4 regions of the Oceanisphaera avium genome follow, and region 4 is predicted to be linked to each of the others. Evidence: predicted binding sites of a transcription regulator. Region 4 holds the regulator's gene; each other region holds the start of a gene.
The links. Region 4 encodes LexA, which represses DNA repair genes until DNA is damaged. Its sites were predicted from a motif close to ANCTGTNTNNNNANACAGNT; they were not measured.

Region 1: the regulator LexA is predicted to act here: its motif matches at 4,398-4,417, upstream of ruvA (Holliday junction branch migration protein RuvA).
Region 2: the regulator LexA is predicted to act here: its motif matches at 4,149-4,168, upstream of CBP12_RS02455 (DUF4250 domain-containing protein).
Region 3: the regulator LexA is predicted to act here: its motif matches at 3,980-3,999, upstream of CBP12_RS07395 (metal-dependent hydrolase).

Annotation. Positions count from the first base shown of each region.
Region 1 is NZ_CP021376.1:202,225-209,433, reverse strand. Features, by position in the region: gene tolA (cell envelope integrity protein TolA) at 1-1,020, opposite strand, end outside; gene tolR (protein TolR) at 1,028-1,453, opposite strand; gene tolQ (protein TolQ) at 1,453-2,133, opposite strand; gene ybgC (tol-pal system-associated acyl-CoA thioesterase) at 2,123-2,533, opposite strand; gene ruvB (Holliday junction branch migration DNA helicase RuvB) at 2,713-3,747, opposite strand; gene ruvA (Holliday junction branch migration protein RuvA) at 3,750-4,355, opposite strand; gene ruvC (crossover junction endodeoxyribonuclease RuvC) at 4,512-5,033, opposite strand; gene CBP12_RS00900 (YebC/PmpR family DNA-binding transcriptional regulator) at 5,158-5,898, opposite strand; gene nudB (dihydroneopterin triphosphate diphosphatase) at 5,964-6,401, opposite strand; gene aspS (aspartate--tRNA ligase) at 6,404-7,209, opposite strand, start outside.
Region 2 is NZ_CP021376.1:530,603-537,811, forward strand. Features, by position in the region: gene htpG (molecular chaperone HtpG) at 1-1,604, shown strand, start outside; gene adk (adenylate kinase) at 1,883-2,527, shown strand; gene hemH (ferrochelatase) at 2,647-3,615, shown strand; gene CBP12_RS02450 (hypothetical protein) at 3,698-4,123, opposite strand; gene CBP12_RS02455 (DUF4250 domain-containing protein) at 4,302-4,505, shown strand; gene CBP12_RS02460 (thiopurine S-methyltransferase) at 4,571-5,254, shown strand; gene CBP12_RS02465 (YjiH family protein) at 5,530-6,897, shown strand; gene CBP12_RS02470 (DUF924 family protein) at 6,979-7,209, shown strand, end outside.
Region 3 is NZ_CP021376.1:1,598,197-1,605,405, forward strand. Features, by position in the region: gene CBP12_RS07375 (cytochrome-c peroxidase) at 1-615, opposite strand, end outside; gene CBP12_RS07380 (OsmC family protein) at 772-1,176, opposite strand; gene crp (cAMP-activated global transcriptional regulator CRP) at 1,357-1,995, shown strand; gene CBP12_RS07390 (phosphoribosylaminoimidazolesuccinocarboxamide synthase) at 2,062-3,165, opposite strand; gene CBP12_RS07395 (metal-dependent hydrolase) at 3,275-3,937, opposite strand; gene CBP12_RS07400 (YaeQ family protein) at 4,125-4,661, shown strand; gene CBP12_RS07405 (MarR family winged helix-turn-helix transcriptional regulator) at 4,764-5,237, shown strand; gene CBP12_RS07410 (YjaG family protein) at 5,309-5,887, opposite strand; gene CBP12_RS07415 (D-2-hydroxyacid dehydrogenase) at 6,042-6,986, shown strand; gene CBP12_RS07420 (uracil-DNA glycosylase family protein) at 7,043-7,209, shown strand, end outside.
Region 4 is NZ_CP021376.1:2,010,671-2,017,879, forward strand. Features, by position in the region: gene CBP12_RS09285 (cation diffusion facilitator family transporter) at 4-843, opposite strand; gene CBP12_RS09290 (tRNA (cytidine(34)-2'-O)-methyltransferase) at 953-1,417, opposite strand; gene dinF (MATE family efflux transporter DinF) at 1,506-2,861, opposite strand; gene CBP12_RS09300 (SCO family protein) at 2,976-3,623, opposite strand; gene lexA (transcriptional repressor LexA) at 3,896-4,507, opposite strand; gene ubiA (4-hydroxybenzoate octaprenyltransferase) at 4,588-5,454, opposite strand; gene CBP12_RS09315 (chorismate--pyruvate lyase family protein) at 5,460-6,014, opposite strand; gene CBP12_RS09320 (flagellar basal body-associated FliL family protein) at 6,148-6,540, shown strand; gene glpG (rhomboid family intramembrane serine protease GlpG) at 6,534-7,209, opposite strand, start outside.

The DNA.
Region 1 (7,209 bases), 1.1 Mb from region 4:
TTGTAACACTAAGCCATCGGCGGCTAAGCGCACATTAACCACACATTGTTTGCCTTGCATGGTGGAACTCACTTGAAAGTGGCGTTCAACCGCTTGCTGGATCATGGCTCTGGCTTGATCAATCTCACCTTGAGAAGGAGCAACAGGTGCGCTGCTCTTACCCAAGTCATCTCCCATCATAGCTTCTAGGTCTTTGAGTGCTTGATCACTGGCGGCTTTCTTCGCTTGAGCCTCTGCTTTGGCTTTCGCATCGGCCGCCGCTTTGGCTTTAGCCTCGGCGTCTGCCTTAGCTTTCGCATCAGCCGCCGCTTTGGCCTTAGCCTCGGCGTCTGCCTTAGCTTTCGCATCAGCCGCCGCTTTGGCCTTAGCCTCAGCTTCTGCCTTAGCTTTCGCATCAGCCGCCTTGGCTTTAGCCTCAGCCTCTGCTTTAGCTTTCGCATCGGCCGCGGCTTTGGCTTTGGCCTCGGCTTCTACCTTAGCTTTCGCTTCTGCTTGTGCTTTGGCCTCAGCTGCTGCCTTTTCTTCAGCCAGTTTTTTTGCCGCTAATGCTTTAGCTTCATCGGCTTTCGCTTGTGCCGCCTTCGCTTCGGCGGCCGCTTTTGCCTGTGCCGCCGCTTTTTCTTCAGCAGCTTGCTTTTCTTGAGCGGCTTGTCGCTGCTCGGCTATTTTTTGTTGTTCTGCTTGAGCAGCCGACTTAGCTGCTGCGACCGCTTGTTCTTGCGCGGCTTTTTCCGCCTCTGCCTGCGCTTTCGCCTGTGCAGCGGCTTGAGCTTCGGCCTTAGCTTGTGCCGCCGCTTCCGCGGCTTGGTTTTGGGCACGCTCGGCGCGCATCGCTTCTAACTGTTTGGCCTGCTGAGCCATCATGCCACTGTCAATCATAGTGGCTTCAATAATGGAGGCGGGCTGTGAGGGTCGCTGCGGTGCTTTAAAGTCCAAGCCCACCAACAACACCAAACCCACTATCACATGCAGTGCAAATGAAATAATAATGGCTTTTTTAATACCGCCTTGCTGAGTCATCACCGCTTTATGACTCCGGCTGCGTCATCAAACCCACACTGGGTACACCGGCCGCTTTTAAGGTTGCCATTAATTTGATTACAGCGTCATAGGGCACCTGAGCGTCGCCTTTTACCACCACTGGGGATTTAGGCGTGATCTGCAGTTGGCTCATGACCATGTCAGCCAAGGCTAACAAGTCCATGGCTTGATTGTTATTGTCGCCAATATCCAAATAATAAACGCCATCTGCATCCACCGAGGCTACCAAGGGCTTATCACTGTCCTCGGGCATCATTTCTGCTTCAGCTTGAGGTAAGTCCACATTCACCCCTTGGGTGATAATGGGCGCGGTGGCCATAAAAATAATTAATAGCACCAACATAACGTCTATGTAGGGCACTACGTTTATTTCGGCAACACTCTTACGTCGTCTGCGTTTATATCCTTGCATCATGCCTTACCTGCCGCCACTTGGCGGTTTAAGATAGTGGAAAACTCATCCATAAAATTGGCCAGATGATTCTCTTGACGCTCAACTTGATAACTAAAACGGTTATAGGCAATAACCGCCGGTATAGCAGCAAATAAGCCCAGTGCAGTGGCGATTAAGGCTTCCGCAATCCCTGGGGCCACCATAGAGAGCGTGGCTTGTTGCACTTCAGCCAGCGCAATAAACGCATTCATTATGCCCCACACAGTACCAAACAAGCCGATATAGGGGCTGATAGAGCCAATGGTAGCCAGCATTGATAAGTTGGTTTCTAGCCGGTCTACTTCTCGCGATAACGCCACTCGCATGGTGCGATAAGTGCCATCTAACAAGCTCTCTTGAGAACGACCTTGTTTTTGTAAGCGAATAAACTCTTTAAAGCCGGCATAAAATATTTGCTCCATGCCTGCTAAGTCATCGCGGCGAGCATTACTTTCATGATAAAGCCGACTTAAGTCTGAGCCTGACCAAAATTTATCTTCAAAGCTCACTGAGTCTTGCTGAGCAGTGGTCAATATTTTGCGGCGATTAAAGATCATCGCCCACGATAATACCGACATGCCAAGCAACAACAGCATGACAAATTTAACTAATAAGCTGGCCTGTAAAAACAGACCTAAAAACGATATTTCAGCATGCACCTGATATTACTCCCATCAGCGGCTCAGGAATGGCAAAGGGTTTCATTTGAGCAATTTGAACACATGCAATCAGCACGGTTCCCCGCACCAGAGAAAGGCCCGCATCATCCAGAATTTCTTGCTCAAACACAATAGAGGCACGTTTAAGCTTTTTCACCGTCACGGTGACGGTTAGTGCATCATTAAAGCGTGCTGGCTTTAACATATCCAGTTCCACCTTACGCACCACAAATGCTACGCCTTGGGCAAGTAAGGTGTCTTGCTCTATATCGAGCGCGCGTAACCATTCGGTACGCGCTCTTTCCATATATTTCAAATAATTAGCATTATAAACAATACCACCGGCATCCGTATCTTCGTAATAAATACGCACCGGCCAAGTAAAGACTGTATTAGACATGATTCGTTCAGCCATGTGGGGCCAAAAAGGATAAGTTACTATACCTGACAGAAATTTAGGTGAGAAGACAAGCAACAAGAACGACGACAATTCTCGGCAGGGTACACTTTAGGCAGTACGCCTTACGTTAACAGCAGAAAGCTTATTTTATTTAACGTAAGGCGTACAAGGTGGGTCGGTTAGCGGGGTAAGGGCGGCGCTGCCAAGCGCCCTTCAGGTAATTCAAAGCCAAAGTGTAAATAAGCACGCGGGGTCGCCATGCGCCCACGAGGAGTGCGCTGTAAGAAACCTTGTTGGATCAAAAATGGCTCTATGACATCCTCAATGGTTTCTTTTTCTTCCCCAATGGCAGCGGCTAAGTTATCTAAGCCCACCGGGCCGCCCATAAATTTATCAAGCAGTGCGATTAACAGCTTACGATCCATATAATCGAAGCCTTGTTTATCTACATCCAGCATATCGAGCGCTTGAGCGGCAATATCGACATTAATCTCGCCACTGCCTTTAACTTCGGCAAAGTCACGTACGCGGCGCAATAAGCGATTAGCAATACGCGGTGTTCCGCGCGCCCGACGTGCCATTTCATAAGCGCCGTCATCATCAATGACTAAGCCAAGCTTATTAGCGCTACGACTTACAATGTGGGCCAAATCGGCCACTTGATAAAACTCCAGTCGTTGTACTATGCCAAACCGATCGCGCAGCGGTGAAGTAAGTGAGCCGGCGCGAGTGGTGGCACCCACTAGGGTAAAAGGCGGTAGCTCTAATTTAATAGAGCGCGCCGCTGGCCCCTCACCTATCATAATATCGAGCTGATAATCTTCCATCGCGGGATACAGAATTTCTTCCACAACCGGACTTAAGCGGTGGATCTCATCAATAAACAAGACATCGCCGGCCTCTAAATTGGTAAGCATGGCCGCCAAATCACCGGCTTTTTCTAGCACTGGCCCCGAGGTGGTTTTAATGCTCACCCCCATCTCCAGCGCCACTATATTTGCCAAGGTAGTTTTACCTAAACCCGGTGGGCCAAAGATCAATAAGTGATCGAGCGCTTCTTCTCGACGGCGTGCCGCTTCAATAAAAATTTCCATTTGGCTGCGCACATGATCTTGCCCTCGATACTCAGAAAGACTGCGTGGGCGAATGGCGCGATCCACTAACTCTTCTTCCACAAGCGGGGCGGGATCAATAAAACGGTCGGCTTCTATCATGCTTATACCTGATTACGGAGCGCTTCGCGGATCAACTGCTCCACGTCGAGCTCGGGCTTGGCAATCTTAAGGATCATGGCTTCAGCGGCAGCAGGCTTATAACCCAAGGCCTGCAAGGCAGCAATGGCTTCATTTTTTGCGCCATCTATTTGGCCAGCTTGAGTTACGGTGTCGGGTGCAGGATTAAAGAGATCATAGCCACCAAAGTTTTTAAGGCGATCGCGCATTTCTACAATCAAGCGCTCGGCGGTTTTTTTACCCACTCCAGGCAATTTCACTAAGGCTTTTATATCGCCTTGATCAATATGATAAATAAATTCGTCGGCGGTCATACCCGACATAATACCGAGCGCCAGCTTAGGGCCCACACCATTGGTTTTAATTAACTCACGAAATAAGGCACGCTCGGTCTTAGTATTAAAACCAAATAATAGCTGTGCATCTTCACGTACCACAAAGTGAATAAGCACAGTAGCGCTCTCGCCTACCTTAGGTAAGTCGTAAAAACAACTCATGGGCAAGGTCACTTCATAACCCACGCCGTTAATATCAATTAAGATCTCAGGCGCTTGTTTTTCAACAATGATGCCTTTTAAGCGACCAATCACACCCTTCTCCTCACACTTGGTAATGGCCGAAGAATAATCAATAACTGGATGAATATCCAGTAAACAAAGCTAGATGCCTTACGCTGCAAGCCGTAAGTGAAAGATAAACATCCTTGTCTGCCCTAAACGTACGGCGTAGCACGTACGGCGCTGTGTTCAGCGTAGCCTGCCGCGCACCGTACTTTTAACGTGACCCGCCATGCTGATCAAACTTTGATAAGTATGACCATGACACAAGGCCACTGCTAAGCCATCAGCGGCATCTTCTTGAGGAGTCCCCGGTAAGCTTAAGATCCGCACCACCATGTGTTGTACTTGAGCTTTGGCCGCCCCGCCTTGTCCTACTACCGCTTGCTTAATTTGGCGCGCTGAATATTCCGCGACTGTGAGCCCCGCATTGGCCGCAGCCACAATGGCGGCACCTCGCGCTTGGCCAAGCTTTAAAGCAGAGTCAGGGTTTTTCGCCATAAAGACTTGCTCTATAGCGAATAAGTCCGGTTGAAATTGCAAAATAATCTCACTGACACCGTCATAAATTTTCTTTAGCCGCGGTGCCAGTTCAGTATCTGTCATACGAATGCAGCCCGAGCCAAGATAGGTCATTTTATTGCCCTCTTGGCGAACGACACCGTAGCCGGTGATCCGTGAGCCCGGATCTATGCCTAAGATAATGGCCATGAGTTAAAGCGATAAGCGTTAAGCGTTAAGCCATCGGCGAACAGCCAGAAAAAAGTAAAAAAACTCATGCAAGCGAGCTTCTCGCTTAGCCTTTCTGGCTGCTAACTTCAGGCTCAGCTCAAACTTACAGCAAGGCGGCCAACTCGTCGGAAATATCGGCGTTGTGATACACCTCTTGCACATCATCGGCGTCTTCTAGCATATCTACTAGTTTCATAAACTTAGGTGCCGTGTCTTCATCCAGTGGAGCACTGGTAGTAGGGATCATGGTCACTTCGGCATTCACCGCTTCTAATCCCGCTGCATCGAGCGCATCTTTTACTTGGCCAAAGGCTTCCCACTGGGTGTAAACATCAATAGAGCCATCGTCATTCACTTCTACATCATCGGCGCCCGCTTCCAGGGCGGCTTCCATTACCGTATCTTCATCGAGATCTTGATAGCTAATGACGCCTTTTTTCTCAAACAAATAGGCCACCGAGCCATCGGTGCCTAAGTTGCCGCCATTTTTAGAAAACGCATGGCGCACTTCAGCCACGGTGCGGTTACGGTTATCGGTCATGCACTCCACCATCACAGCGGTACCAGCAGGCCCATATCCTTCATAAATGACGGTTTCTAATGCTGCACCGTCTTGCTCACCGGCGCCACGTTTTACGGCGCGATCGACCGTATCGCGGGTCATATTATTAGACAGCGCTTTATCAATGGCTGCCCGCAAGCGAGGGTTAGTGCTGGCATCTGAGCCACCCTCGCGCGCAGCTGTAGTGAGCTCACGAATTAATTTAGTGAAGATTTTACCGCGCTGGGCATCTTTTGCCGCTTTGCGGTGTTTGATATTCGACCATTTACTATGACCTGCCATCAGATTTCTCCCTTAATGGGCTAAGCCCCCTGTTACCGGCTTAGCTTATGTAGCATAAAAATTATTTAGTCTAACTGAGCTTGGATTAGCCGCTCGATAGCCAACTTATTGGTCCAAGAGCTGGCTTGCTCTCGCGCCTGAGCTAAGGGCTGCCAACATTGAGCCTGATGCTCACTAAGCGTTACCGCTTGTTGATGGGGTAGACGAAAATAAAACTCATATTCCCAGTTATGAGTCACGCCGGGGCGATAACGATGCCGCCAGCGTGGATAAATTTCAAAGCGCACCCGCCGCCCAGTTTCAGACAGCTCACCATCTATGCCCACTTGCAACCCAGTTTCTTCAACTAATTCACGAACGGCGGCTTGCCAGCGAGTTTCACCCACTTCTAGGCTACCGGTCACCGACTGCCAAAAGTCAGGATTATCTAAGCGTTGCAACAGCAAGACGTGACTATCGGTGTGGATCAATACCAACACCGACTCTGGGTGCTTATAGGCCATAACTAGTGGTTTGCCTTATCGCTATCGTTAGCTTCTTCGGTTTTTAGCGGCAACTGCACTTTTAGCGCCAACTCAGTTAAGGAGTCGGGATTAGCAAGACTAGGCGCATCGGTTAACAAACAAGAGGCGGTGGTCGTTTTGGGAAAGGCAATCACATCACGAATATTATCGGTACCCGTTAACAGCATCACTAAGCGATCTAAACCAAAGGCTAAGCCAGCATGAGGCGGCGTACCGTACTTTAGAGCTTCAAGCAAGAAGCCAAATTTTTCTTGTTGCTCGTTGGCATTAATACCCAGTAAGCGGAACACGGTTTGCTGCATCTCGCTGTGATGAATACGTACCGAGCCACCGCCCACTTCGTAGCCGTTAATGACCATGTCATAGGCGTTGGCTAACGCGCTAAGAGGCGCGGCGCTTAATTGTTCGGCATTTAATTCTTTAGGGGCAGTAAAGGGGTGGTGCATGGCGTAGAGACGATCGTCCCCGGCTTCTTGTTCAAACATGGGAAAATCCACCACCCACAATGGGCGCCAGCTATCTTCAAATAAGTCTAAATCTTTACCCAGTTTTAAGCGCAGTGCACCCATGGCATCGCTTACAATTTTTGCTGAGTCGGCGCCAAAGAAAATAGCATCACCATCTTGGGCATCGGTGCGCGCTAATAATTCGCTCACGATATCGGCGTTTAAGAACTTAGCAATCGGCGATTGCACGCCCTCAAGACCTTGAGCTGCATCATTGACCTTCATCCATGCCAAGCCTTTGGCACCATAAATAGTGACAAACTTACCATATTCATCAATTT
Region 2 (7,209 bases), 1.4 Mb from region 4:
CCAAGGCCTTCTTCGGTCAGTTGTCTGGCGATCAAGCGAAAGACTCACAGTTAATCGGTCAGTTTGGTGTGGGTTTTTATTCAGCTTTTATCGTGGCCGACAAAGTAACCGTACTGAGCCGTGCCGCCGGCCAACCGGCAGATCAAGGTGTGCAGTGGGAGTCTGATGGTGATGGTAGCTTTACCGTTACCGATATTAATAAGCCAAGCCGTGGCACCGACGTTATTTTGCACCTGCGGGACAGTGAGCAAGAGTTCTTAGATGACTGGCGCTTGCGCAGCATTATTGGGAAATATTCTGATCACATCAGTGTGGCCGTTGAAATGTGGAAAGACGGTGAGCCTGAGCAAACCGATGAAGAGGGTAAAGTTACAGCCGCTGCTACGGAAGGTGAGTGGGAGCAAGTTAACAAAGCCACCGCGCTGTGGACACGCTCTAAAAACGACATTAGTGATGAAGAATACCAAGAGTTTTATAAGCATATTTCTCATGACTGGCAAGATGCGCTGGACTGGAGCCATAACAAGGTTGAAGGTAATCAAGAATATACCAGCCTATTGTATGTGCCGGCCAAAGCGCCATTTGACTTATATAACCGCGAACAAAGCCATGGCTTGAAGTTGTATGTGCAGCGCGTCTTCATTATGGATGATGCCGAGCAGTTTATGCCAACATACCTACGGTTTGTAAAAGGCGTGCTCGACACTAACGACTTGCCGCTCAACGTGTCTCGTGAAATCTTACAAGACAATAAAGTGACCGCCCAGTTGCGCAAAGCGTGCAGCAAGCGGGTGTTGTCTTTGTTAGAAAAAATGGCCAAAAACGAGCCCGAAAAGTATCAAGGTTTTTGGACCGAATTTGGTAATGTACTTAAAGAAGGCCCCGCTGAGGATTACAGCAACCGCGAACAAATTGCCGGTTTACTGCGCTTTGCTAGCAGCAATAATGACTCAGATGCGCAAACCGTCTCACTGGCTGACTATATAGAGCGCATGCCTGAGGGCCAAGATAAGATTTACTACATTACCGCCGATAGTTTCGCCGCCGCTAACCATAGCCCGCACCTCGAAATTTTCCGCAAGAAAGGCATCGAAGTATTGCTAATGTGGGAGCGGGTTGACGAATGGCTAATGAGCCACCTTAACGAATTCGACGGCAAGCAATTTGTGTCTGTCACTAAAGGTGAGCTGGACTTAGGCGAGCTAGACGACGAAGAAACTAAAAAAGCCCAAGAAGAAGCCAAAGAAGCTTTGGCACCTTTGCTAGAGCGCGTTAAAACTGCGCTAGGCGATGAAGTCAAAGAAGTGCGTTTGACTCATCGCTTAACCAGCACGCCCTCTTGTGTGGTCGCTGGTGAGCACGACATGAGCACGCAGATGATCAAGCTGATGCGCTCCGCCGGCCAAGAAGTGCCAGAGCAAAAGTATATTTTGGAGCTCAACCCTGAGCATACGTTAGTGAAAAAGCTAGAAACCCTTGAAGCCGGTGAGCAATTCAACGAGTGGTCGCAACTGCTCCTTGAACAAGCGCAACTGGCCGAGCAGGGCGGTTTAAAAGACCCCGCTGCCTTCGTAGCGCGCGTTAACCGCTTATTGTTGGACTAAAGCGCTAACATAAAACTCATTAGTAAATAATTAAAACCCGGCCCTGGCCGGGTTTTTGTTTATGCAAAGAAAAGAGAGGCACAAGGGTGACGAATAAAACACATCGTTACATAATAAGCGCACCCTCTTGGCATGTTACGCGTCACTCGCCGCTATTTTAGCTCTTCACCCTAAACAATAAGTCTAAGTTAACCGCGCTGTTACTTGTCCCGTGGTCGGTGTCGTGACACAATCGAGCACTTAATTTTTAAATTAACTAATCAGAAGAGGACGCTGTTATGCGCATCGTTTTGTTGGGTGCTCCCGGCGCGGGCAAAGGAACGCAAGCTCAGTTCATCATGGAAAAGTTCGGGATCCCCCAAATCTCCACCGGTGACATGCTGCGTGCTGCCATTAAAGCGGGAACTCCGCTTGGCTTAAAAGCCAAAGAAGTGATGGATCAAGGCCAATTAGTATCTGATGATCTGATTATTGGATTAGTTAAAGAACGTATCGCGCAAGAAGACTGCGCTAACGGCTTCTTACTCGATGGTTTTCCGCGCACTATTCCCCAGGCTGATGCTATGAAAGAAGCCGGTGTAGCCATAGATAATGTTTTAGAGTTTGCCGTGCCAGACGAAGAAATCGTTAAGCGCATGAGCGGCCGTCGCGTCCACCCAAGCTCGGGTCGGGTATATCACTTGGTGTATAACCCACCTAAAGTCGCAGGCAAAGATGACGTTACCGGCGAAGATTTGGCGATTCGGGTTGATGATGAAGAGGCGACGGTACGTAAGCGCTTAAACATCTATCACGAGCAAACTGAGCCTTTGGTCGCCTACTATCAAGCGGCCGCGAAAGCCGGCGAAACTCAATATAATACGATTGATGGCACCCAATCTGTAGAAGCCATTGGCAAAGAGCTCACCGCTATTTTAGCCTAAGCATGAGCTAAGCCGAGTACGCTCGTACTCGGCTTTTTTATAGGTACATCTAAAGGCCTATTTAATGGCATCAACGTGCGCTTCTTGTCTCACATACATTTAAAATAATGGGTAATAACGTGAAAACAGGTGTGTTACTGGTTAACTTAGGCACTCCCACCGCCCCTACGGCGAAAGCCGTCCGTGCTTTTCTTGGGCAATTTTTACACGATTATCGCGTTGTCGATTTAACACGTATGCTGTGGTGCCCCATTTTACACGGCATTATTTTACCGTTTCGCTCTCCTAAGGTCGCTAAGCTCTATGCCTCGGTGTGGATGGAAGAAGGCTCGCCGCTCATGGTGATTAGTCGTCGCCAGCAAGCAGCACTCGGCCAAATGCTGCAAGAAGCAGGCATTGATATGCCAGTGGCATTAGGGATGAGCTACGGTGAGCCCTCTATTAATACCGCGTGGCAAGAGCTAAAAGCCGCGGGCGTAGATAGAGTGATTATTTTACCGCTCTATCCCCAGTACTCTGTTAGCACCACGGCCTCGGTGTTTGATAGCTGGGCCAGAATTATGAAAAAAGAACGTCGCTTACCCGCGTTTCGCTTTATTCGTGATTACCATGATAATCATGGCTATATTAAAGCACTGGCAGAGTCGGTACGCGCTAGTTGGCAAGAGCACGGTCAAAGCGACTTATTACTCTTGTCGTATCACGGTATTCCTAAGCGCTTTGAAGACCAAGGTGACCCCTATGGTCAACAATGCCACCGTACCTCGGAATTGCTAGCTGCTGAATTAGGCTTAGCGCCTCATCAATGGCGCACCACCTTTCAGTCGCGCTTTGGCCGAGAAGAGTGGTTACAGCCTTATACTGATAAAACCATGGAGAGCTTGCCCGCTGAGGGTATTAAACGCATCAGCGTAGTGTGCCCGGCTTTTTCTGCGGACTGCTTAGAAACGCTGGAAGAAATATCCAGTGAAAACAAAGAGTACTTTATGAAAGCCGGTGGCGAGCAGTATGTGTATATCCCTGCTCTTAATGATAACCAAGCGCATATTCGTATGATGATGGATCTGGTATGTCGAGAAATCGCCTAGTTTAGTGCTACTTTATCCTTTAAAAAACCGAGCCTTGGCTCGGTTTTTTTGTGTAAAGGGCGGTCAAACTTTAGGCATAAATTTAATGTCTAATATTTTTAAGCACAGACTCAGACTGATAGCTCACTAAGGTACGGGTTCTTTTTGCAGTGGCCTTCCAACATACTACGGCCGCAATGCTGGGGCTGCGTCTGGCTTTGGCTACTAGCATGGCGCTAGCTTGCTTGGCATCAATAACGCGCGCCGGATTAATGCCCGCTTTAAGTAGCGCGTGGCGAGACAGCGGCGCAGGCGCATTAGCAATAAAAATCCAACCCTTATTCTGTTGGCTAATTAAGGCAAGGTGCGCTAATAAGCGCGCCTGTTGCTTTGGACTCCAGCGATCAATGTATATTTGCGGGCTAGATGCTTCAGCTATTGTCACTACTGAGGGATCGTGCATGATCTGTGGTGTCCCCCAAGCTAAAGGTGTGCAAAGTGCAGGGCGAGTGTGCAGCATAGTGGCCATAAGCAGTGTAGATCCTGTGGTTAACTACTGTTTATCCATACAGTAAAGATCATTAAGTCAGAGATCAAGTAAACACTGGTTAAATTTACAGTGTTTATAATGAGCGGGGGATAAAAAGACCCCTAAGCCCCCGCCTGCACTGGCGTTGCTAAAAATAAATAACAAAAGGAAAAAAGTCATGGATATGAAACAACTGCAAGGCATGGACACTTTTATGGTGTTAAGTATTTTAAATGAAAAGCTGCGCCTAGAATGTGACAGCTTAACCACGCTCATTGCTCGCTTTGATCTCGATAGTCAGTGGCTTATTAGCACCATGCACAGTATCGATCATCAATATGACAGTGTGAGTAATCAATTTAAGCCCATTATTAGCGCTTAACTAACATGCATACCATGATGGCTAGTAAGTTACCCGTCGCTACTTAACCTTGAGAGATATTTATTATGGACATAGAGTTTTGGCAACAACGCTGGCAAGAAAATCGCATTGGTTTTCATCGCCAAGCCATCAATCCCCGCCTTATTCAGTTTTGGCCATCCTTAAATATTGCTAAGTCCGCGCGGGTATTAGTACCGCTGTGCGGAAAAAGCAACGATATGCACTGGCTGGCCGAACAAGGACACGAAGTGTGTGGCTTTGAGCTTTCCCCAATTGCAGTTACCGAGTTTTTTAGCGACGCGGCGCTTAAACCGCTGCAGTCAACGGTGGGCCCTTATACCTGCTGGCAAGCGCCTCCTTATAAAATCTTCCAAGGAGATTTTTTTCAAGCAGCCAGTCTTAATCAACATTTTACTGCGATGTATGACAGAGCCGCGTTAGTGGCATTGCCTAACAGGTTGCAACCGCAATATGTGGCCTTATTGGCACAACTTTTATTGCCAGGTGCCCAAGGTGTGCTGATCACGGTGCACTATGCGCCTGAACAACAGCAAACGCCGCCATTTTCAGTGAGTGAAGCCAAAGTACGAGAATTATTTGCGCCTTATTTTAGCGTGCAACTGTGTGCTCGCCATGCAGAAAGCCTCAATCATCCTCGTGCGGCCACCGATGATATAGAGTTTTTTGATGAGCTCAGTTTTATCGTGATTAGAAATGAGCAACCCGTAGTGCAACCCCGAGCTGAATAATCATCAATGACGCGCACAGTTAGTAAATAAATCACAGTCTACTATTAGCTAAATATCGCGTTTAATAGCCATAAAATAAGGCTGTTTATGCCTACTTTACGTGTCAGCTAGTTTGTAATAGCGTTTTAGTCTTTAGTAAAAGAAGAAATCGCTGTAAAATAACCATGCATTAAGTGAGTAATTTTACCTTCATTTATTCACTGTTAGCGGTTTTTTATGCGCTTTCTTCGCTTAGCGCCGCTTTCTCACTCTTTTAGCTAAGCATTGGAGCACTCATGCCTAAGTCTCTCGCCCCAGTAGCGACCGTCTCTGTTCGTAATTTGTTGATGTTTATGGTGCCGTCTTTGCTGGGAGTCTTACTCTTTATGACGCCCGTTAGCATTCAAGGGGACTTTACCATCCTGATTGCATTACTGGCTAAAAGCTTACAGGGAGCGCTGGCGGATAGGTTGCCCTTAATTGTCACCTTGCTAATTAGTCTTTCTGCAGTGATTAGTCTAGTAACTACCTTATTTAAACCACAGCGCATGGTGCGCAGTGCCTTTTTAAATACCTTATTTAATCTCAGCCCCATTTGGCTTATTAGTCGTTTAGTGGGCGCGGTTTTTGTGGTGTTAGTCTATGGCCAACTGGGGCCAGAAATTTTATATAGCGCCGATACCGGTGGCTTAGTGCTTCATGACTTACTGCCGGTATTATTTTCGGTATTTATCTTTGCCGGTTTATTGCTGCCGCTACTCCTAGACTTTGGACTGTTGGAGTTTATCGGCACCTTACTCACGGGCATTATGCGCCCCATTTTTCGACTCCCTGGGCGCTCTGCCGTTGATTGTATGGCCTCTTGGCTAGGCGATGGCAGTGTGGGTATTTTACTTACCAGTAAACAATATGAAGGCCATCATTATACGCAGCGCGAAGCGGCCATTATTGGCACTACCTTTTCCGCGGTCTCTATTACTTTTAGTTTGGTGGTGTTGGCGCAAGTTAAGTTAGAGCATTTATTCTTACCCTTTTACGGAGCTGTTTGCTTAGCCGGTATTGTGGCGGCTATTATTGTGCCGCGCTTACCGCCCTTAAGTTTAAAAAAAGACACTTTTATTAATGGCCAAGCTCGTCCGCTACAGGATGAAGCGCTGCCGCTGGGTTATTCAAGAGTGCGCCACGGCTATCAGCTAGCACTGCATCGCGCCAGTCAAGTAAGCAGCTTAAAGTTAGTAGCGCGCACCGGCGTACATAATGCGCTGGACATGCTATTAGGCGTATTGCCGGTAGTGATGGCGTTTGGCACCTTGGCATTAGTGATTGCAGACACGACCCCGTTATTTAGCTGGTTAGGGCTGCCATTTATTCCGCTATTAGAGTGGCTGCAGATCCCAGAAGCCGCGGCGGCGTCGCAAACCATTATGGTGGGCTTTGCCGATATGTTTATTCCCGCTATCTTAGCTAGCGCCATTGAAAGCGATCTTACCCGCTTTGTGATTGCAGCACTGTCAGTGACTCAGCTTATTTATATGTCAGAGGTGGGCGCGCTCTTACTCGGCAGCAAGATACCGGTCAACCTGTTAGAGTTATTTGTAATTTTTATCTTACGCACGTTAGTCACGCTACCTGTGATTGCACTAGTGGCGCACTGGGTGTTTTAAGGACTACTGTACGCTTTACGTTAAAAAAAGGGATGGGCGTGAACGTATGGCGTTTAACATAAGGGGCATGCACCGGAGGTGATGATGATGGATTCGGTACTTAGCTTTTGGTTTGAAGAGCTTAAACCCGCGCAGTGGTGGCGAAAAAGTAAAGCGCTGGATAAAAAAATAAAAGAGCGCTTTGGTGCGCTTTATTCCCAAGCAGTTGCGGGCGAGCTTTGGCAGTGGCGAGATACGGCGAAAGGGCGGTTAGCGGAAATTATTTTATTAGATCAATTTTCTCGCAATTTATTTCGTGACTCACCCCAAGCC
Region 3 (7,209 bases), 410 kb from region 4:
TGGCCCGTTATGACAAGCAACACAGCCACTGTCTTTAAAAAGCTGATAACCGGCTAAAGCCTGGGCTGTTAAGGCGTTATCGTCGCCTTTTAGCCATAAGTCAAAATCAGAATTAGGCGTTACTAGTGTTTCTTCAAAGGCTGCAATAGCATCGGTGATCATATCGATATTAAGAGATTCCTTACCAAATACTTGGGCAAAGTCTGCCACATAGCCTGGGATAGACTGCAACACATCCACCGCTAACTCGTGGGTAAAGGCCATTTCACCCGGGTTGGCGATAGGTCCGCCCGCTTGCTCTTTTAAGCTTGCGGCTCGACCATCCCAAAACTGCGCTAAGTTAAGGCTTGAGTTTAATACCGTGGGCGAGTTAATGGGTCCTTGCTGCCAATTATGGCCAATGGAGGTTTTAATATTATCGGTCCCGCCCATGGATAAATTGTGGCAAGAGTTACAAGAAATAAAGCCTGACTTGGATAATCTGGGATCAAAAAATAGCTTTTTACCCAGTTCAACCATAGCGCCATTAGTAATGGTAGCTTGGGGAATAGGTTGTATTGGCTCATTACGCGGGCTAGCAAGGGCGGCTTGGCTCAAGCCTAGTGCCAATACCATACCTATACCCACTCGAGTAAATTGTTTATTCATAGGGCTTACCTCTGTTGCAAAAGGAGTGCACAACCACTTTATTGCTAACAATATAAACCCTAATAAAACAAAGGTTATTGATGTGGATCATAGGCCAACATTGTCACAGCGCGCTGCGACTAATTATGCTGGATGTATCTCATAAGACGAGGTGGCGCTAAGCGCTTTATCAAGCATCTTCATCACAGAGCAATACTTTTCCATAGATAAGCTAATGGCTCGCGCTACGTGTTTTTCAGACAGCTCAGTCCCCGTCACCACAAAATGCATATTAATATCCGTAAACACGCGGGGCGCTTGCTCAGCGCGAGTCGCACTTAGCTCTACTACACAACCGGTAATAGCTTGGCGACTTTTTTCTAGAATAGACACTACATCGATGGCACTGCAGCCTCCCGCGCCTAACAGTACTGCTTCCATAGGGCTGGCCCCTTGTCCTGGATTAGTGCCATCGAGCGTGATTTTATGACCCGACTCAGATAGCCCTTCAAAACGCATTCCTTCTAACCATGTCACTGTTGCTTTCATCATTACCTCAAGCAAAATGGCTATATTAGCCTATTGATTTAGCGCCGACGAGTAGGATAAAAGCTTAAGTCCTTGATGATATGAGTTAAGCCTTTTATGCTAGGTCGTCGAGAAGACTTAACTTAGACAGCTTGCTAGGCCAAAGCCCCGAGCTAATTAATGGAATTAAGAGGTAAAGAAATGGTTATTAGCAAGCCCCAAAGTGATCCAACCCTAGAATGGTTTCTATCTCATTGCCATATTCATAAATATCCCGCTAAAAGCTCTTTGATCCATGCGGGCGAAAAAGCAGAGACGCTGTACTACATAGTGAAAGGCTCGGTCTCTGTGCTGATTAAAGATGAAGACGGCAAAGAAATGATCCTGTCTTATTTAAATAAGGGAGACTTTATTGGTGAACTGGGGCTATTTGAAGACACAGACAACCCACTGCGCACCGCTTGGGTTCGTGCTAAATCCCCTTGTGAAGTGGCCGAAATCTCTTACAAGAAGTTTCGCCAACTCATTCAAGTAAACCCAGAAATTTTAATGCGTTTGTCAGCACAAATGGCCGAACGTTTGCAAACCACCAGCCAAAAAGTAGGCGACTTGGCTTTTTTAGATGTCACAGGTCGTATTGCTGAAACACTGCTGAGTTTAGCGCGCCAGCCCGATGCTATGACCCATCCGGATGGCATGCAAATTAAGATCACTCGCCAAGAAATCGGCCAAATTGTCGGTTGCTCTCGTGAAACCGTGGGCCGTATCTTGAAAATGTTAGAAGAGCAAAATCTTATTTCTGCTCATGGAAAAACCATAGTGGTATTTGGTACCCGCTAATTCTAACCAGAATGAATACTAAAAAAGCCCAGTAAACTGGGCTTTTTTATTGGTGAGTGGCACTTACTAAACGATTAAGTCATATTGCTCGCGTAAAATAGTAATAATATCGGCTTTAGGATTAGCGGATAATACTATTTTTTGACCGGTTATTTTCTCTGCTAGCTTAATATAAGTGTCAGATACGGCCATTAATGCACTCACGGGCAAAGCGTTATGTTTGGCGAGGGCTTCTCGCTCTGCCATACGCTCTTTATTTAGTAAAATATCGGGTTCTGGAAAATGATTAAGCAACATTTGGCGAAACTCTTCTTTTGAGTTTTCTACTATTTGTCCTGCTTGATAAGCCGCTTCATCCCAAATTCTTGAAGAATCTGGCGTTCCCACCTCATCCATATAAATCAGTTGTTCTTGGCCATTGGCATCAGTGACATAACCAAATTCAAATTTGGTATCCACAAAAATTTGACCGAGTTTAGCTAATTCCTGTTCAATAACCGCAAAACCCTCGGCTAATAAACGCTCATAGGCGTTAATGTCATCGGCTGTTTTAAAGTTAAAGGCACTAAAGTTGGCCTGAATATCTTGGCGGCTAATATTCACATCATCCGCTTCTGGCACTCCCGCAATGCCGGTTAATATGCCTTTAGTAGAGGGCGTAATCAGTAACTGGGGAAGTTTCTGATCTTTTTGTAAGCCATCAGGTAAGCGAAGGCCACAAAACTCTCGCTCCCCCTTGGCATAACTGCGCCACATTGAGCCAGTAATATATTGGCGAGCAATGGCTTCAATCTTAATGGGCGTGGCTTTTTGCACTATCCAGACAAAAGGATGGGGAATATCTAAAATATGGCTATCGGCTAAGCCTTGCTCTTTAAACAGCTTAAACCAATGATTAGAAATAGCATTTAACGCCGCCCCTTTACCGGGCACGCCTTTCATTCCACTCTCACCGTGCCAAATACAATCAAACGCAGAGATACGATCACTGATCACCATAATGGCCAGCGGCGCATCACTAGCTACTTGATACCCTTTTTCTTGGATTAAGCGCTGGCTATCTTCAGCGGTTAGCCAGTATACGGAGCGTACCTTACCGCTGTGTACCGCTTGCTGGGTACGGATCGGCAAGTCGTCGTTTACGGCCAATACCTGGTCTGCAAGGCTCATTTATTAAATCCTGTGTGTGATGTTAATCGGCACTGGATTTGGCTACTCATTATTAGCATGATTAGAAAAAGAGTGAGCCACCAGCCCTAATATCTTATCAGCTATCAGACTAGCGCAATAGTTGCCTTACCATCTGCCATAAAGGCAAAGGAGAAGGCGCTAACCACCCGCCACACCATAAACAGGCTAATAGCGCTAAGTTAGGTAAGTGTGCTGGCCATTGCATCACTTTAAGTGCTGTGCCAAAGGATTTTTTAAGCCGCCTGCCTTCTAAATCTATACTGTATATTTCATCGAGTACTAAATGGATCACAGCGCCAATAAACATAAACACGCCCATTAACCAAGACTGAATGACGCTTAAATGAAACAGATGGTAACTTACCAATACTGTCGCAATACCAAACACCCCATTGGCCAGCAATGAATGCAAACTGGCTCTGTGCACTGTGAGTTTGGCAAACGCCCAGCAACAAGGGTAGCGCATCAATAAATAGGCGCCGCCTGCTAATAATAAGGTATCAAGTAAAGGTAAATGATGGCGGCCATACAGCATCATTAGCGTGCTAGCGAGCGCACCAAAGAGGCGAAAGATAATCTCAATGGAGCGTGAGGTGTCGGCATCTATGTCTGGCATAATGCCGCCTAACGAGCCGCTTAACCATAAAAGACAGGCTTCTGGCAGGCTAATGAGCTCGGTCCATGCCAAACTGCTGGCCAATATGCCTGTCGCAATAGAGGCAACTTTTACATGGGTCTTAAAATCTGCCACAACAATCGCTCTTAGTAAAAAAATGCAAAGTGTAGCAGGCGCTACTGGATAAAAAAACAGGTAATGGTGTTAGCTTAGCCAGCGCTTGGCACAACCCCTTGCTTTGTGTAAAACAGTGACCTGATTAAGCGCATAGCGTTCGCGCACTCTTGTCGCTACCATAGCGCTTTTTCTAAGAGTAACCATTATGGCTTTACCTGCCGCTATCCATAAAGTGCAGCTTAATATTAGCGATCTCCATCGCCATTATTACCAAGAGCACAGCTTCACTCTCGCACAACACCCTTCAGAAACTAACATCCGACTTATGGTGCGGTTACTGGCATTTATCCGCCATGCTCACCCTAGTTTACGTTTTACTAAAGGACTGAGTAGCGACGATGAGCCAGAGCTTTGGCTTAACGCCGACGATGGCCGTATTTTAATGTGGATTGAATTAGGCGAGCCCAGCGTCAAGCGCATTAAGCAAGCCTTGTCTCGCGCCGAGCAAGTACTAGTATATAGCTATGGCGGGCGCAGCGCTGAGCTGTGGTGGGAAAAACATCACACTCAGTTAAGCTCACTGCCAAGATTGGCCATTTATCACTTAAGCGATCCTCAGCCGCAAAGACTAGCCAGTTTATGTCAGCGTAATATTGAGCTATTTGCCACGCTGCAAGAAAGTGAAGTGCAACTGACGGATGGCGAGCACAGCTTAGATTTAGCCCTGCAACAGTGGCGGTAATGAGGACTAAGTTTGGCGAGCAATTGTTACTGGTCTTTAAAAAAGGCAGCTTTTGCGCTATGGTGCTGGCAAGATTAGACAAGTATAGGCGGCGTTAACACCTTGGAAAAACATGAAGATATGCTAGTGGCGTTGCGCCAAATTATTCGCGCCATCGATCTGCACTCCAGACAGCTGAGTAAAGAGTCGGGCTTAACCGGCCCCCAGTTGCTGTTGCTGCAGGCCATTAGCGAGCACGGCGATATTACGATGCGTAAACTCGCTCAAGCCACTCATATGAGTCAAGCTACGGCCACCACTATTATCGATAGATTAGAGCAAAAATTACTAGTGCGTCGTGAGCGTAGCCAAACCGATAAGCGCAAAGTGTATGCCGTGCTAACCGATGAGGGCAAAGATAAGTTAAAAACCGCGCCGCGCCCGCTTCAAGAAAGCTTTATTCAGCGTTTTCAAGGCTTAGATGAATGGGAGCAAAATCTATTGCTCTCTTCAGTACAACGTATTTCATCCATGATGAATGCCAATGACTTAGATGTAGCGCCACTATTACAAGTGGGCAGCCTGCTGCACGAATAGCCCAAGCATTCTGTCTCTCATAAATAGGGCGAGTCTTATGCCCTATTTAGCAGACCATATTAAACCGTGAATTAGTCTAAGCTAATCCCAATATTAGAGACGCCCTCTTGAGCAGCAAAGTCTCGGATCGCTAGAATAGCCTCAGCATCGCGGGGCTGGTTAACTCGCTCTAGTAAAGCCACCTGAAACTCCATTTCTGCCATTAATAGCTCTTCTTCATAGAGCTCTTCTTCGCTTAACTCGCGCTCTGCGAGTAGCTCTACAAAACCGGCAACGGTACCTAAAGAGGCATGACTGGCTTCAATGGCTTCTTCACCAATACGACAAATCACCGAGTTAAAGGCACAACCCAGTGCCACACAGGCATCGAGTGCAGGATAGGCGCCATAGCTTTCAAATTGGCTAGGGTCGGGGATCATACTTTCAAACGACTCAAGCTCGGCGCCTAAGTCTACCCGCGAGCCTTTAACGGTGAGATAGGTCCACAAGATATTTAGTGTTTCGCGAAAACGCTCTCCACTACCAAAGTGACTGGTATCGCTAAATAACTGGTAATTGGGATACATGCGTTCGGCCAGCGCTAGCGCAAATACAGTTTGTTGCCACGGAGCTAGCTTGTTGATTTTTTTGTAAAATTTATCCCCGAACACAGATATTTCCTTGTGGTTATGTGATCATTTTTTTGCCATTATGGGTCTTTCACATCACGACTCACAGTTTAGGCGGCCCATGCTGGTATAAGTTTAGGCATGTGGCATTGTCTCATAAAATGCCCTGACAAGAAGCATAATAAGGAGAGAAGGTATGGCCAATCATACCCTGTTATTGCTCAGCCAAGATAACGCCGAGTATCAAGCATTATTAAAACAGGCCTACCTGCCAGGCTTAACGATTTTAGCGCCAAGCGATGAAGCGGGTATTCAAGCCGCACTCAGCCATGCTGATATTTTATTGGGTGAGCCACAAAAGCTGCGCGAGCGTTTGCCTCAAGCAAAAGCGCTGCGCTGGGCACAATCGACGTATGCCGGCGTGGACGCGCTACTGCATGCCGAGTGTCGCCAAGATTATTATCTCACTAATATCAAAGGCATTTTTGGCCCGTTAGTCAGTGAATATGTGTTTGGTCATTTATTATCGCTCACCCGCCACTTGCGCCATTATAAAGCGCAACAACGCTTACATAATTGGCAGCCTATTCCTTATGAAAGTCTCCAAGGAAAAACCATGCTGATCATGGGCACCGGCAGTATCGGCCAACATATTGCCCATACCGCGCAACATTTTGGCATGTCAGTGCTGGGTATTAGTCGCTCGGGCCGAGAAGCCGCCGGCTTTGATCATACTTATCAGCTGCCCGCTTTAAATAACGTATTAGCGCGCGCCGATGTAGTAGTCAGTGTATTGCCCTCTACGGCACAAACTCGCGGCTTATTTAATGCCGAGCGCATCAGTCATTTTAAACCCGGTACTATCTTTTTTAATATTGGCCGCGGCGATGCAGTAGATGAAGGGGCGCTGATCCAAGCATTGCGCCACGGTAATATTGGGGCAGCAGTACTGGATGTGTTTGCTACCGAGCCGTTACCCGTAGCCAGCCCACTGTGGGATATGCCAAATGTGGTGATTACGCCTCATAACTCGGGTTATAGTTTTCCTGAGCAAATCGTTACCCGCTTTAGTCGTAACTATTTAAAATACACCACAGGAAAAACGCTAGAGGGCTTAGTGGATTTTAATTTAGGCTATTAAAAAAGTGCGATCTTTAGTTAAGGCGCTAACGGCACCCTTTTAATAAGTGAGGCAATATGGGCAATAATCCGTCTGAGTTTGAACGAATATTAATGCAGGCGCGCGCGTGCACATTATGTGAAGCTCATTTGCCGTTAGGCCCTCGCCCCGTATTACAAATGGCTCCCGCTGCCCGCATTATGATTATTGGCCAAGCACCCGGTACTCGGGTCCATAAAACGGG
Region 4 (7,209 bases):
TCATTACTCTGGAACCGAGGGCAGGACCGATAATGGGTCCATATGAATAATGATATCGGTATAAGCAAACAGCTGTTCCAGCTGCTCTTCTACCTGTAATGCAATGTGATGTGCCTGCACTAAGGGTAAATGATCATCTAGTTCAAGATGCAGTTGAATAAATCGCGTCGCGCCCGATTGCCGAGTGCGTAAATTATGTAAGCCCTGCACGCCAGCAACGCCTAGGCAAACTTCGATAATGCGCCTTTGTTCAGCATCGGGCAACTGATGATCTAACAACATCTGAATAGCATCATACCCAATTTTAAGTGCGCCTTTAAGGATATAGCCGCCAATTAATAGCGCAAATAACCCATCGGCCCAATGAAAGCCCTGCCAAGCTAACCCAATAGCCACTAAGACGCCGATATTTAATAAAATATCCGATCTGTAATGCAGTTGATCGGCGCGGATCGCCACTGAGTTGGTTTGTTTTATGACATAGCTTTGGTATAGCACCAATAACAAGGTGACCAATATCGAAAATAAGACCACCCCTATGCCCATGCCCGCATGGCTGACGGTTTGGGTATTAACCAGGCGAGAAATACCCGTGATCATTAAAAAAATGGCCGAGGCACTAATAAAGGCAGACTGAGCTAACCCCGCTAATGATTCGGCCTTACCGTGACCAAAGCTATGCTCTTTATCGGCGGGGACCAGCGCATAGCGAATCGCTATCAAGTTAATAAAAGAAGCGCTAATATCGAGTAAAGAGTCAGTTAACGAAGCCAGCATACTGGCGGAGTCGGTATAAAACCACGCTAGCAACTTAGTGAGGATCATCAAGCCCGCAGCCAGCATGGCGGCCTTGGCTGCACGGGTGACTAGTCGTTCATAGCGGGTTTGCTCGGTGCTTGACACCGTTATCTTGTTCACCGTCCACCTCTTATCTCGCACTATCGCTTAATAGCTATTGTCCGCCAGCAAAGTCCAATTGGCGCCACGCTTCGTAGCTGATAATGGCCACCGCATTCGATAAATTCAAGCTGCGGCTATCGGCTTGCATAGGAATGCGAATTCTAAACTCAGGCGCAATACCATTAAGTACGGTATCAGGCAAACCGCGAGTTTCAGGACCAAACAACAACACATCTTGTGCTTGAAAGTGTGCTTTATGATGGGCTTGGCTGCCTTTAGTAGTACAGGCAAAAAGACGCTTGCCCTTCACTGCCACTAAGAAGTCGTCATAGTTTTTATGAATGGAGATACGGCCAAAATCTGCATAGTCCAAGCCCGCACGGCGCAGGCGTTTTTCTTCTAACTGAAACCCCATGGGCTCAATTAAATGCAAATGACAGCCATTGTTGCGCGCTAAACGCATAATATTACCGGTATTGGGTGCAATTTCAGGTTCATAGAGCGCAATCTCGAACATGGTTTTCTCTTATTAAATAAGGCCGTAATGGCATAAATGGGGCAACAGCGCCAAGCAGAGACAGATTTTACGCCTCACCTTAACTAATTTATACCTTGCTTTGACAAGGAATAAACTGAGCGCTGCGCTCAAGATGCCACCACATACCGCCCAGCGTGATGCCGCGAGCCAACATAAAGCATACCATCGCCAGCCATAAACCATGATTACCAAGTGCTTGGCTTACATACCACACGGGGAAAAACACACCCGCAGTAGACACTAGCATCATGTCGCGCATTTGAGTGCCTCTAGTGGTGCCAATAAAAATACCATCTAAAATAAAGCACCAGCATGCAGCAATCGGCATTAGAACTAACCAAGGCAAATAACGCACCGCTTGCTCACGTACCGCTTCAATAGTGGTAATTAAACCAATGAGTGAGGTGCCAGCCAGCGCAAAAATTAGCATAAAAAGGAGTCCCACTAGGGCCCCCCAAAAGAGATTTAAGGCGCAGGCTAAGCGAAACTCTTGGCGGTTTCTCGCGCCTACCGCTTTGCCTACCATGGCCTCTACTGCATAGGCAAAGCCATCTAGGCCAAAGGAGATAAACATTAAAAAGTTCATTAATACCGCATTGGCTGCTAGTACGTCATCCCCTAATCGAGCGCCTTGAAACGTCATAAATGCGAAAGTCAGCTGCAAGCATAACGCGCGTAAAAAAATATCGCGATTAAGACCAATTAATTGCTTAAAAGCACCGCGCTTAAAACAGCTCGCCCAAAAGCCTATTGCTGGCCAAATATTGCGTTTTTTTAAAGTATGCCACACTAAGTAAGCGCCCAAGACTGTGGCCATATAATCCGCTAACACCGAGGCCGCTGCTGCGCCTTTTACTTGCCAACCCAGCCCCAATACAAACCAAATATCGAGCACTATATTAAGCGCATTCCCCAAGATCAGGAGCAGCATAGGCGCGCGTGCATTTTGATTACCCAACAACCAGCCTAATAACACTAAGTTAGTGAGCGCCGCCGGCGCACTCCAAATGCGCACTAAGACATAATCTCGAGCATAATGCTGCACTAAATCACTGCCCCCCATCAGCCAAAGCGCCAGCTCTGTGAGAGGATATTGTAACGCTAGGATCAGTAGCGCTAAACCCCAAGCAAGCGCGAGCGCGCGTGCTAACACCTGCAATAAAGCAAGGTTGTCTCCTGCACCATAAGCTTGTGCGGTAAGACCGGTGGTCGACATTCGCAAAAAGCCTAATAACCAAAAAATGAGGCTAATAATAGTGGCGCCCACCGCCACCCCACCTAAGTAATAGGCTTTATCTAAATGGCCAATTACCACTGTGTCTACCAAGCCTAATAATGGCACCGTAATATTGGACACTACCATGGGCAAGGCGAGCGCAAACACCTGACGGTGGCGAGCGAGATTAAAAAAAGAGGCAGGCATCATAAATTCTTAATCAAAGACATTGAGATAAAAAGAAAACGCAGCCCATCCAGTATTAAGATGAGCTGCGCTTGCTTGAGCTTTAAAAGAGGGAAGCCGGATTATGCTTAAGGCTTAACCGCGCCAGCGCGCTAAAATACTGGAGAAGTTTTTAACGAGCTCAGGCCCATTAACTAACGGCATTTCTGTTTTCTCATCAAAGTCGGGTCTAAAAGCGGCATGTAGCTCCCCTTTCGGGTTAACCAATGCGATCGAGGCAGAATGATCCACTAAGTAATTTTCTTCTTCTTTATCGAAAATGCCATAAATTAAGCCTAACTGCTGCACAACAGGCATTAGTTGCTCATGTTCGGCAGTCACCGCAATAAAGTTAGGATTAAAGTATTCGGTATAGACTTTTAAGCGCTCAGGCGTATCGCGCGCCGGATCTGCCGATACAAAAATCACTTGTACTTTATCGCTTAATTTAGCCAACTCGGGATAAACACGCGATAAGTCCGATAAGGTAGTAGGGCAAATATCGGGACAATAGGTGTAACCAACAAAGACTAAGCTCCAGTGATCACTAAAATTTTGCTCGGTGAAAGGCTCACCTTCACCATCGATTAAGTCTACTTGCGTTAAGGGCTCTCGCTCGGGGTAAACCACGACCGCATCGGTTAAGCTATTTTTTTTATCGGCATACCAAGCACCGCCCGCTAAGGTGCCTACCAGCAATAGCAACATTGCTAACAGCCATATCCATCGATTAGTTTTAGCCATAATTTATCCAATGATCCGCTAATTTCAGCACCCTGAGGTGGCTAATTGAAAAAGTTGCAACAGTGTAGTGCGCTTTATCTAGAAGGTCTAAACTTCAGCTGCCAGCCTAATGCAAAAGCTAACTAAGGTCGAGCGAGCATAGCAAGATAAACAAGTGGAAAAACAAGTCACTAGCAGAGATTAACAGTGCGCAAGCAAAATAGCCGGGCTGCAGATAACGGACATAAAAAAGCGCAAGCCAAGCTCACGCTAATTTATCTAACATCCGTTCTTTAAAAGTCTGAGTTGCGTATTACACCTACCGCTAGGCCTTCAATAATTAACTCTTGAGTACGCAGATCCACTTCAATAGGACTAAGCTCTTCGTTTTCAGGCAATAAGCTAACTTGAGTCCCTTTGCGCTGGAAGCGTTTTACCGTCACTTCATCACCTAGGCGCGCTACCACCACTTGACCATTACGCGCTTCTTGGGTTTTATGCACTGCTAATAAGTCGCCGTCCATAATACCGATGTTTTTCATACTCATGCCTTGCACGCGTAGTAAAAAATCAGCAGCGGGATGAAATAGCGACGGATCTAATTGGTAATGACTTTCAATATGTTGTTGCGCCAAGATGGGTTCACCGGCCGCTACTTGGCCAATTAAGGGTAAGCCCGTCTCTTCTGGCTCTTCTTCTACTAAGCGTATGCCACGAGAGGTGCCAGGCATCATAGTAATGGCGCCCTTTTTGGCCAGTGCTTTAAGGTGTTCTTCGGCGGCATTGGCCGATTTAAAGCCTAAAATAGTGGCGATTTCGGCACGCGTGGGCGGCATGCCGGTTTGTTGAATATTGTCTTTAATAATCTCCAGTACCTGAGACTGGCGAAGCGTGAGCGCTTTCATAAGGCACCTGTTTTTATATACAGTTAACTGTCAGTATATCCAGTAAATATAACAGCGCAAGCATAAAATCCGGTGACCACTTAAAGCAAGGTCAGCACGATGCCGACAAAAATCACCATGCCGACTGAATTATTATTTAAAAAGGCGCTAAAGCATAAATCTCGCTCACGATCTGCTATCTGTTTTTGCTGAAAGACAAATAAGGCCGCCGCGCCTAACAGACTCCAATAAAACCACGCGCCCAGCGCAAAGCTCTGCCCCGCTGCGACTAAAAGTACTAAGGTTAATAACTGTAAAACGCCCACAATAAGCTTGTCGTGTTTACCAAACAAAATGGCCGTGGACTTCACTCCTATCTTGAGGTCGTCATCTCTATCAACCATGGCATACATAGTGTCATAGGCGATAGTCCAGGTGAGATTAGCAGCAAATAATAACCAAAGGCCCAGTGGCAAACTGTTGCTTTGCGCCGCAAACGCCATGGGAATCGCCCAGGAAAAGGCAATCCCTAAAAATAACTGTGGCAAATGAGTATAGCGCTTCATAAAAGGATAAAGTGCAGCCCAACCAAGCCCCGCCACAGATAATAAAATAGTGAGCTTATTGGTGGTAAGCACTAATAGGAAAGACACCACCACTAGCAAGGCAAAACAGCCAAGCGCTTGGCGTTCACTAAGCTCACCGGTGACTAAGGGACGGCCCACGGTGCGTTTAACATGGCCATCAATATGACGATCCGCATAGTCGTTGATCACACAGCCTGCGGAGCGCATTGAAAACACGCCAATTACAAACACACACACTAACCACCATGAAGGGCGACCAGCGCCAGCAATCCACAGTGCCCATAAAGTAGGCCATAGCAGCAACAAGGTGCCAATAGGCTTATCAAGCCGAGCCAGTGCCATATAAGCACGCCATTGAGGACGATTAGTAGTTGTAGTCATTATTATTACTCTTGGTAAGCACACACAACAGGTAAAAAAAGTTCAGTCACTAGTACTTGTGCCTTAGGGATAGCAAGCACCGAGCGCCGAGCCCACAACAAGTCCTCTGGCATAGGCTGGGTTAAAGGAATGATGTGGCTATGGGATTGGATAAGGCTCTGGTATTCAGCCCTCGCAAGTGCTGCGTATTCAAAGGGGCTGCGCGTGAGTGTGGGATCATCAAACATAAGCTCGCCTAAGGCTTTATTACCTAAGCCACCGAGTGCTGGCACCGCATTAAGAGCGGCGGCTGAATATAAAGAACTGGCATAAATCCACGGTTTATTATCACACCATAATAGCACTTCTCGACAATAGCCGGCGGGGCTTCCTAGCCACTTTGCTTGGCTGCGAGTCAAAGTGATAGCGCGCGTCTTGAGCAGTTGTACTTTAAATTCATGGCAATGGGCTCGTAAACGCACCGTTAGCGAGCCGGCATCTTGTAACCAATCGATAAGAGCTGCGTTATCTACAGTGGCGTGAGCTTGCCAGTGCCAATGCGCATCATTACTGTGCTTCACGCGTTTTTCCTAGCTGTGATGTAGCAAGATGTCATGCTAAATGGCAGTTTTAGTTCTAAAAAACACGTATTCACTTGACCGACCCACACTTTGTTTAAACAATAGTCATCTTATTTTATAAAAAAGGCTCACGATGTTTCGCATACTAGCCCTGTGTCTCTTGTTCAGCGCAGCTTCGCTGCAGGCTCAAGAAGCCGTTCCAGAAGGCCCTTTATACTACACCATAGAGCCTGACATTATTACTAACTACCATAACTCGGGACAAACCTTAGGTTATATTCGGGTAACGGTAGATTTAATGTTAGAAAGTGCCGATAAAATGCCGTTAGTAGAGCAGCATATTCCTTTGCTACGAGATGCATTAAACAGTTTATTAGCAGAGCAAGATCAACAAGAAATTCGCTCCCTAGCCCTGCGCGAGCAACTCGCTGCTAAAGGCTTACAGCGACTTAATGACCTACTGCTTGCAGAAACTGGCGAAACGCCAATTCGTCGACTGTTATTTACCAAATTTTTATATCAATAGCGGTGTCGGAGCTGGCGATCTACTACGGCCTGCAATAAGCCAATCAGGCCGCCGCCTAAATGCGCAAGGTTGGCCACATTACCCAACACGCCAGCAAAGCCAAGGATGAGCCACACTAACATTAAAACGGCCATGCCATCGGGTAAGCTCATCCGCCCGCCAGGATTTAGACGCCCAGATAACCACACATAAGCCAGCAGCGCATAAACCACGCCCGATAAGCCGCCAAAGTAGGGACCACTGGCAAAAAATTGCATAAAATTAGGCAAGATGCCAGCCACTAGCAAGATTAAAATTAAGCGACCCGCGCCCCACTCGCGCTCTACCATGCTGGCTAAATACCACCACCAAAACAGATTAAATACTAAGTGCATCAAGCTAAAGTGCAATAATGCCGGTGTAAAAGCGCGCCAAAAATTCACTCCCACTAACTGACTTAACTGTGCAGGAAAAGACAACCAGGCCAACACCGGGGCGCCCAGCTGTGCCAAACCATAGATCAATACACAACTCAGCAGCACGATAAGATTAACGGGGCCCGTACGCTTGGCGAGTTGAGCCAAGTTTTGTTTACTCGCCGCTTGGCTAGCAAATTTAATATGAGTATCACCGTGTAACCAAGCAGCTTCTTGATAGCGAGGGTGAAACGGCTCTTTAAGAAAACGAGCC